DNA from 3 places in the Mesorhizobium sp. M0074 genome. Region 1 is predicted to be linked to each of the others. Evidence: predicted binding sites of a transcription regulator. Region 1 holds the regulator's gene; each other region holds the start of a gene.
What was found. Region 1 encodes LexA, which represses DNA repair genes until DNA is damaged. Its sites were predicted from a motif close to TGTTCNNNNTGTGTTCNG; they were not measured.

Region 1 (3,280 bases):
CCGGCATTCCCGAGGAGATCAACGAAGCGATGCGGCGCACCGGCATCTACCACATCATCTCCATCTCGGGGCTGCATATGGCGTTGGTCGCCGGCACCATCATGGCGCTGCTGCGGGGTGCCTTTGCGCTGTTTCCCGATTTCTCATCGCGACGGCCGGTCAAGAAATATGCCGCGGCCGCCGCGCTTTTTTCGATTGCGGCCTACCTCGTCTTTTCCGGCATTGTCGTTGCGGCCGAACGCAGCTTCATCATGCTGGCGGTGATGCTTATCGCCGTGCTGTTCGACCGGGCCGCGCTCACCATGCGCAACCTGGCGATCTCGGCCATCGCGGTCATCCTGGTGTCGCCGCACGAGGTGGTCGGTCCGAGTTTCCAGATGTCCTTCGCCGCGACGGCGGCCCTTGTCGGCGCCTATGCAGGCTGGTCCGATTACCGCGCCGGCAGGGCCACCACGCCGCCACCGCGGCGGTCGCCGCTACGCTTTGCCACTCGAAAGGTCCTGTTGGGCATGTGCGGTCTGGCGATGACCTCGATCATTGCAGGGAGCGCCACGGCGCTTTTCGCCATATGGCATTTCCAGCGCGTGGCGCCGCTCAGCCTGTTCGCCAATCTGGCCATCATGCCCATCGTCTCACTGGTCGTCATGCCCTTCGCCGTTCTCAGCGCGCTGGCGATGCCGTTCGGTGCGGATGGCCCTTTCCTCTATGTCATGGGCAAGGGGCTGACGGCGATGATCGCCCTGTCCGGGTGGATCTCGGAGCGCTCGCCGATCGATGCGGTCGGGCTGATTTCGCTGAGATCCGTCCTTCTGGTGACGATCGCCCTCGTCATTGCCAGCATGGCGACGACCTGGTTGCGGCTGGCGGCACTTCCTTTTGCGCTCGCCGGCTTGCTGACGACAACGCAGACACGCATACCCGACGTATTGGTCTCGGAGGACGCGCGGCTGGTCGCGCTGCCGATCGGCAGCGGTGAACTCGCGGTCAACCGGGCACGCCCGAATGAGTTCACCATCGACAACTGGAAACGCGCGCTCACATCAGAGGCCATCGTCGCGCCGGAAACGCCTGGAAAGAACGACCCGCAATTCGACATTGCCGATCCGGCCGACCTACCGCCGGGCATGCCGTTCATTTGCACGGACGGCCTCTGCCTTGCCAGGCATCCATCCGGCGCGATCATCGCGCAAGCCAAGGACCGCGATACTGCGCGGCCAGCCTGCGCCTTTGCCAGCTTGATCGTCATCGACGACGCCACCGCCCATAACCCCTGCTACTACGACCGGCTGGTCCTCGTCGTCACCAAACGGCAACTGGCGCGCGCGGGAAGTGCCGCCGTCTATTTCGATCCACAAGCGGCAACACGCGCCGAGATCCGCTTCGCCGTCGAAAAATCATACCGGCCCTGGCACGTGCAGCGGAAATTTTCACGCGCGGCACGGGGCCTGCCGCCATACCGCAGGGCCGACAACCCCAAAGCCGGCGCCAAGGGCGGAGCTCAGTAGCGGCGGATCAGTCCGACGAGCTTGCCCTGCACCTTGACCCTGTCTGGTCCGAAGATGCGCGTCTCGTAGGCCGGATTGGCGGCTTCCAGGGCGATCGAGGCGCCCTTGCGGCGGAACCGCTTCAGCGTCGCTTCCTCCTCGTCGACCAGTGCCACCACGATCTCACCGGGGCTCGCCGTATCGGCATTGCGGATGATCACCGTGTCGCCGTCGAAAATGCCAGCCTCGATCATCGAATCGCCTTTGACCTCGAGCGCATAATGCTCGCCGCCCATGATCATATCCGGCGGCACCGAAATCGAATGCGTCTGGTGCTGGATGGCATCGATCGGCACACCGGCCGCGATGCGGCCCATTACCGGGATCGAAACGGCGGCGACGACATCGTCGTCATTGCCGGCTGCAGGGACACGCGACGATGTCGGCTTGCCCTGCCGAGGGGCGCCTTGCCCAAGGCTGCCCTGGATGACACTCGGCGAGAACTTGCGTGCCGCATTGAGGCCGGGGGCGATCGAGTCAGGCAGGCGTAGCACCTCCAGCGCACGGGCCCGGTTGGGCAAACGGCGAATGAAGCCGCGCTCCTCCAGCGCCGTAATCAGCCGGTGGATTCCGGATTTGGAAGCCAGATCGAGCGCTTCCTTCATCTCGTCGAATGAAGGCGGGATACCGCTTTCCTTCAACCTTTCGTGGATGAACATAAGCAGTTCGTGTTGTTTGCGTGTCAGCATAGCGACCCCCAACAGAATCAGAAAAACAAACCCAGAACAAACACTATCTGTTCCAGTTGTGTTCCGCAACTGTTTAAAGTTTAATGAATGCGTTAAGGCTCGGGAAACAAACGACGTCCCCTACCGGCGTACCGCATTTTCACCGCCGCGAGCCTCATCGCCTTGATTCTGCTTTCGTTTGCGCCCTTCTGGCCTCCTAGAAGGCGGCACTGGCATCGGCCGTCGGTCGGCAAAAGGCACGGAATTGAACCCGTATCGACTGTGCGGTTTGGTCAATGCACCGTGAACGAAACGAATTCAAAACGCCAACCTCGGGTTAAGTCCCGGTTTCCACCGCCTGGTCAGGCTGCTTCTCGCCGGTGGAGCCTTGCTGCGCGCAACCAGGTAATGGAAGAACAGTCGATGCGTGTCCGGCGTTGCGTTGGATCTTGGGGGAGCAGACAAATCATGACAGGAATTCCCGATCTCGTGGCCATAAAGGCGATGGATGCCGCGGATCCGTTGCGCGCGATGCGCGACCGCTTTGTGTTGCCGCAAGGAGTGATCTATCTCGACGGCAATTCGCTAGGAGCTGCTTCACGTGCCGCTTTCGATGAACTGCACAAGGCCGCGACCGAAGAATGGTCGCATGATCTCATCCGCGCATGGAACACGGCCGGCTGGTTCAACATGCCGCTTGAACTTGGCGACCAGCTCGGGCGCCTGATCGGTGCCGCGGCCGGCCAGACGGTGGTCTGCGACACGACATCGGTCAACATCTACAAGCTGCTGCACGCCGCCATGGCCATGCGACCGGAGCGGCAGGTCATCGTCGCCGAGGGCGATAGTTTTCCGACGGACCTCTACATGGCCGAGGGTGTGGTTTCGACGCGAAAAGATACGCTGCTGCGCCTCTCGGGGGTCGACGCGCCGACCATCGAAGAGCTGATCGACGAACGCACCGCCGTGGTGCTGGTCAACCACGTCAACTATAAGTCGGGCGAACTGCGCGACATGCCGGCGCTGACGCGCAGGGCTCAGGAAGCCGGGGCGATGATCGTCTGGGAT
Region 2 (3,280 bases), on a different contig from region 1:
ACAGGCCGGACGGGATTTTTCGCCTGCTGCGGCCGCTTCAAGCGGCTGGCGCGAGACGCTTTGTCACAGCAGCATCAGCTGCTCGGTCGCCTTGGCGGCGGGGACGAACTGGTCGGTCCTGAGCGAGCGCCGCTCGGCATTGAGGCCGAGCCGTTTGGCAGCGATCTCGAAACGCCGGCCGATCTGCCAGGCATAGGGACCGGAGCCTTTCATGCGCTTGCCCCATTCCGAATCGTAGTCCTTGCCGTCGCGCATCGAACGGATCAGCGACATGACGTGGCGATAGCGGTCGGGATAGTGGCGCAGCAGCCAGTCCTTGAAGATTGGCGCGACCTCCAGCGGCAGGCGCAGCAGCACATAGCCGGCCTCGCGTGCCCCCGCTGCCTGCGCCGAATCGAGGATGCGTTCCATCTCCGGGTCGGTCAGTCCGGGGATGATCGGCGCGACCATGACCGAGGCCGGAATGCCGGCGTCCGAAAGCTGCCTGATCGCCTCCAGCCGCTTGGTCGGCGTCGACGCGCGTGGCTCCATGGTGCGCGCCAGCATGCGGTCGAGCGTCGTCACCGACAATGCCACCTTGGCCAGCCCGCGTTCGGCCATGCGCGACAGAATGTCGATGTCACGCGTCACCAGCGCCGATTTGGTGACGATGCCGACCGGGTGCCCGCGCGCCTCCAGCACTTCGAGGATCTCGCGCATGATCCGGTATTGCTTCTCGATCGGCTGATAGGGATCGGTGTTGGTGCCGATGGCGATGGTGCGCGGCTGGTAATTGTCCCTGGACAATTCCTTGTCGAGCAGCCGGGCCGCATCCGGCTTGGCAAACAGCTTCGATTCGAAATCCAGCCCCGGCGACAGCCCCATGAAGCTGTGCGTCGGCCGCGCGAAACAATAGACGCAGCCATGTTCGCAGCCGCGATAGGGATTGATCGAGCGGTCGAAGGAGATATCGGGCGATTCGTTGCGGGTGATGATGGTGCGCGGCTTCTCGACCTGTACCTCGGTCTTGAAGGGCGGCAGCTCCTCCAGCGAATTCCAGCCGTCATCGAACACATGCCGGCTGACCGGCTCGAAACGGCCGGACGGATTGATGCCCGCCGACCTGCCGCGATTGCGGTCGGGACGGACGCGCATGCCGCTCTGCTCGATCATCGCATTCGCCATCTCGGCCCTGCCAGCGCCGAAGGCTGCAATATCGGCACGCACGATCTGTTCCATTTTGGCCCTTTCCCAGGGACTGTCCGCCCGCTGTCGAATCGCTCTGCTCATGAATGTATTCCTATCGCATTGACGAGAACAAAGCAAGAACTTTCTCGCGGCGCGCCGCAAAAACTGGCGCTGCCCACCGCTTTCCGCTATTCGGCTAAACATGCTCAGCGTCCTGATCGAAACCCTGAATGACGAGGAGGGCCTTGCCCGCACGCTCGCCTCGCTGATCGGCGGCGCGGTCGAAGGCGTGGTGCGCGACGTTCTCGTCTGCGATACCGGCTCGACCGATCAGACGCACCGCGTCGCCGAACATGCCGGGTGCCACTATGTCAGCGGCGGCATCGCCGCCGGCATCAGGCAGGCCAAGGGCGACTGGCTGCTTTTGCTGGAACCGGGCGCGCGGCTGGGAGAGGGCTGGATCGACGAGGTCGTCGCCCATACCGCCAGGCAAACCATGGCGGCGCGGTTCTCGCGGGCACGCGGCAGCCGCGCGCCGTTCCTGTCGCGCGTCTTTGCCGGAAATCGCGCTCTCGCCGAAGGCCTGGTGATCAGCAAGCGTCAGGCCGCCGCGCTGTCGAAGAATGCCCGCAGCGCCGAAGCGATCGCCCGCGGCCTGGCGACCAGGAGGCTCCACGCCGAGATCTGGGTCGCGCCGCGGAAGTGACGGCTTACCGTGCCGGTTCAGGGAACCCCGCCCAAACAAATTTTCTGGCGGGTCGTGGTTTATTGTGCATTGCACAAAATCTGGCCGGGGGTTACCATTCCCAGCGATATGGGCGAATAGGGTTTGGGGTGTGCCGGAGCGGCGACGACTAACGTCGATGCTGTTCCCTCGACATTTTGAGGACCCCGATGACCCTTTCAAGCCCTGACAAGTCCGGCGCTGCAAGCCTCGAGGCGATCGCGCGCAACGGCGGCACGCTGCGCCGCATCGCCGCCCGCATCCCGACCTATCTTTCCGACCTTCGCGAGAATCCGGCATGGCTGCCGATGTTCATGCTGGCCCGCACCATGCCGGCGCGGCGGCTGCACTGGCGCGGTGCAAAGCCTGTTCGGCCGGCGCGCAACGTCGGTGAAACGATGTTCGCCGGCGTCGACCGCGATGCCGTCGTCGGCGCGCTGCGGACGGAGGGGCTCTATTCGGGCCTGATGCTGCCGGCCGCCATCCATGAGGAGATCGCCCGCTTCGCCGAGCGCACGCCATGCTTCGGCAATTTCGACCGCCGGCTGGAATTCCTGCCCGAAAAACACGCCGATGCCGAAAAGCATTTCGGCCGTCCGCTGCTCAGCGGCCATTATTTCGAGCGGGTCCTCGACTGCAGCGCGGCGGTCGCCGTGCAGCGCGATCCGCTGCTTCTCGACATCGCGGCGCACTATCTCGGCAGTCAGGCCAAGCTGATCACCACCCGTGTCTGGTGGAGCTTTCCGACCGGTGGCGTCTCGGACGCCGACAAGAACATGGCCTCGCTCGGCAAATACCATTTCGACCTCGACGACTGGCGCATGCTGAAGTTCTTTTTCTACCTGGTGCCGGTCGACGCCGACACTGGGCCGCATGTCTATGTCCGCGGCTCCCATAACCGCCGCATCCTGAAGCATCAGCTGACGCTGCTGGTCGGCCATTCGGCGGAAGAGGTGCTGGGCGTCTACGGCGAGCAGAGCCCGGTCACGCTGACCGGGCCGGCCGGCCTCGGCTTTGTCGAGGATCCGTTCGGCTTCCATATGGGCACCGTGCCGACGCGCACGCCGCGGCTGATGATGGAGGTTGGCTTCGGCGTGTCGCCGCCGTCGCGCCGGCGTTTTCACGGCGAGCCGGTCATTCGCTAAACCGAGGTCGCTTGGCTGATACCTCGGTTCGTCTCAGCCGCGCCGCAAATGCTCGTCCAGCCGCGGCATGATCTCGACGAAGTTGCAGGGCATGTGCCGATAGTCGAGCTGCGGCTTCAAGATGCCGTCCCAGGCGTCCTTGCAGGCGCCGGGCGAGCCCGGCAGCACGAAAACGAAGGTGGCGTTGACGACGCCGCCGGTTGCTCGGCTCTGGATCGTCGAAGTGCCGATCTTGTCGTAGGAG
Region 3 (3,280 bases), 190 kb from region 1:
CGTGGAGGAGGCGCCGTCGCCGTTCCTCGACGCCAAGACCCGCAAAGCCATGGGCGAGCAGTCGGTGGCGCTGGCCAAGGCCGTCGACTACCAGAGCGCCGGCACGGTCGAGTTCATCGTCGACAGCGACAAAAACTTCTATTTCCTGGAAATGAACACGCGGCTGCAGGTCGAGCATCCGGTGACGGAGCTCGTCACCGGCATCGACCTGGTCGAGCAGATGATCCGCGTGGCGGCCGGCGAAAAGCTCGCCATCAAGCAGAGCGACGTCAAGCTGAACGGCTGGGCGGTGGAAAGCCGCCTCTATGCCGAAGACCCGTATCGCAACTTTCTGCCGTCGATCGGCCGGCTGACGAAATACCGGCCGCCGGAAGAGGGAAAATTCGGCGAAATCGTCATCCGCAACGATACCGGCGTCACCGAAGGCTCGGAAATCTCGATGTTCTACGACCCGATGGTCGCCAAGCTGTGCACTTGGGCGCCGACACGGCTGGCGGCGATCGACGCGATGTCGGAAGCGCTGGACAGTTTCGTCGTCGACGGCATCGAGCACAACATACCGTTCCTGGCGGCGCTGATGCAGCATCCGCGCTGGCGGGAAGGGCGGCTATCGACGGCGTTCATCGCCGAGGAATATCCCGACGGCTTCGCGCCCATTGTGCCGAACAGCGAAGAAAACGCGGTGCTGGCCGCGATCGTAACCGCGGTCGAACTGCTGCGCCGCGACCGGCTCGACCGGCTGGGCGGGCGGCTGGCGCCGCATTCGGGCGCCTTGAAACGCGATTGGGTGGTGAAGATCGGCCGGGATTATCTTTCGGTTGCCGTCGTCGAAGGCATGATTTCCATTCCGATCGAGCTCGACCTCACAATCGACGGCGGCAAACCGCTGACGGTGGCCTCCGACTGGCGGCCGGGCGATCTCATCTGGCGCGGCGCGGTCGGCGGCCGCAAGGTCGCGGCGCAAGTCAGGCCGGTGCTGAACGGGTTCCGCATCGCCTGGAAAGGCATCTCGGTGACAGCCCGCGCCATGCTGCCGCGCACCGCCGAGCTCGAAAGGCTGATGCCGGAAAAAGTGGCGCCGGATACCTCGAAGATGCTGCTTTGCCCGATGCCCGGCCTCGTCGTATCGATCGCCGTTGCCGAGGGGCAGGAGGTCAAGGCCGGCGAGACGCTTGCCGTGGTCGAGGCGATGAAGATGGAAAACGTGCTGCGCGCCGAGCGCGATCTCATCGTCTCGAAGCTCAACGCCAAGCCCGGCGACAGCCTTGCCGTCGACGCGGTGATCATGGAATTTGCGTGAGTACTGAAATCCGCCCTCGACGCCCGTCAGAAGTTGGCAGGACAGAGGGGGGCGCGAAGGAACGCGACTTTGCAATTGGTTGAGCATGCTCGCTTGAGGAGGGACAAGGCGAGGCCGTGAGGAATTCGCACTTTTTTGCCGTCACAGCGTATTTTGTTCTTGCTTTGTGCCGGCAGCTATGCTACTAATTTGGCTATGGTGTTAATTGGCTCCAATGACCCGCCCGCTGTGGCGGGTTTTGTGTTTCCGACCTGAGGTTGGCGGGACAGCGCCCTCTCTGTCCTGCCGGACATCTCCCCCACGAGGGGGGAGATTGGCAGCTTCGGCGGTTGCTCTAAACTTCCAAAGCTCCAATCACTACCGCTGGACTCGTGTTACCCGGTGCCGGACAATACATCTTCATCGACTGAGTCCTTGTGAGGCGGCGCGAAAAAACCATGGCGGATGAAAGACTTCCACGCGATCCCTTGCTGCGCGAGGCCTATGCAAAGGCGTCGCGGGCGGAGGCGGCGGCGCGTCGGTTCATTCATCTGCGCGTGCATTCGGCCTATTCGCTGCTCGAAGGTGCCTTGCAGCTCGGCAAGATCGTCGGCCATGCGGTGCAGGACGAATGCCCGGCAATCGCCGTCACCGACACCAACAATCTGTTCGGCGCGCTGGAATTCGCCCAGAAGGCGGTAAAGGACGGCATCCAGCCGATCATCGGCTGCCAGATCGACCTCGCCTTTTCCGGCGAGGCGAGCGACAGCCAGCGCGACCGCAGGCGGCAAGGACCGGAGATGCGGCCGGTCGTCCTGATCGCCGCAACCGAGGCCGGCTACGGCAATCTGGTCAGGCTGGTCAGCCGCGTCTACCTCGAGACACCGCCCGGCGAAGCGGTGCATCTGACGAGCGAGATGCTGCAGGGCCACACCGACGGATTGATCTGCCTTACGGGCGGGCCGCGCGGTCCGATCGGCACTGCCTTGAAACAGGATCGCCGCGAACTCGCCGAGACCCGGCTCTCGGCGCTCAAGAGCCTGTTCGGCGACCGGCTCTATGTCGAGCTTGAGCGGGTCTCCGGCTACGACCGCGCCATCGAGCAGTCGTCGGTCGATCTCGCCTACCGCCACGATCTGCCGCTGGTTGCCACCAACGAGGCGTTTTTCTTCTCTCGTGAAGACTATGAGGCGCATGACGCCCTGATCGCCATCGCCGAAGGTTCCGTGGTTGCGGCCGACAATCGCCGCCGCCTTTCGCCCGACCACTTCCTGAGAAGCCAGGCCGATATGGCGAGGCTGTTCGCCGACCTGCCGGAAGCAATCGACAACACCGTCGAGATCGCGCTGCGCTGCTCGTATTACCCGAAGACCCGCAATCCGATTCTGCCGCGCTTTGCCGGCCGCGATGTCGCCGACGCCGATGCTGCGGTGAAGGCTGAGGCGCAGGAGCTTGCCAGGCAGGCGCATGAAGGGCTAGAGGCGCGGCTGGCGGCGCACGGGCCGACGCCCGGCTATACCGTCGAGCAATATCGCGAAAGGCTGGATTTCGAGCTCGGCGTCATCGAGAAGATGAAATATCCGGGCTATTTCCTGATCGTTGCCGACTTCATCAAATGGGCCAAGGCACAAGGGATTCCGGTCGGCCCGGGCCGCGGTTCGGGCGCCGGCTCGCTGGTCGCCTATGCCACGACCATCACCGACATCGACCCACTGCGTTTTTCGTTGCTGTTCGAGCGCTTCCTCAATCCCGACCGCGTGTCGATGCCCGACTTCGACATCGACTTCTGCCAGGACCGGCGCGAGGAAGTCATCCGCTACGTCCAACGGAAATACGGCCGCGACCAGGTTGGCCAGATCATCACCTTCGGCACGCTGCAGGCGCGCGCGGTGCTGCGCGACGTCGGCCGCGTGCTGCAGATGCCTTACGGGCAGGTCGACAAGCTGAGCAAGATGGTGCCGTCGAACCCGGCCAATCCGGTCAAGCTCGCCGACGCCATCG

Region 2: NKJ73_RS24855 (PA0069 family radical SAM protein) is a predicted target of LexA. The motif match lies at 1,293-1,310, and genes of this name have one in related genera.
Region 3: dnaE (DNA polymerase III subunit alpha) is a predicted target of LexA. The motif match lies at 1,455-1,472, and genes of this name have one in related genera.

Annotation. Positions count from the first base shown of each region.
Region 1 is NZ_JAMYUM010000003.1:172,127-175,406, reverse strand. It holds gene NKJ73_RS05980 (ComEC/Rec2 family competence protein) at 1-1,505, shown strand, start outside; gene lexA (transcriptional repressor LexA) at 1,499-2,233, opposite strand; gene kynU (kynureninase) at 2,681-3,280, shown strand, end outside.
Region 2 is NZ_JAMYUM010000020.1:122,991-126,270, reverse strand. It holds gene NKJ73_RS24855 (PA0069 family radical SAM protein) at 64-1,218, opposite strand; gene NKJ73_RS24850 (glycosyltransferase) at 1,370-1,873, shown strand; gene NKJ73_RS24845 (phytanoyl-CoA dioxygenase family protein) at 2,062-3,036, shown strand; gene moaB (molybdenum cofactor biosynthesis protein B) at 3,070-3,280, opposite strand, start outside.
Region 3 is NZ_JAMYUM010000003.1:362,550-365,829, reverse strand. It holds gene NKJ73_RS06910 (acetyl-CoA carboxylase biotin carboxylase subunit) at 1-1,300, shown strand, start outside; gene dnaE (DNA polymerase III subunit alpha) at 1,738-3,280, shown strand, end outside.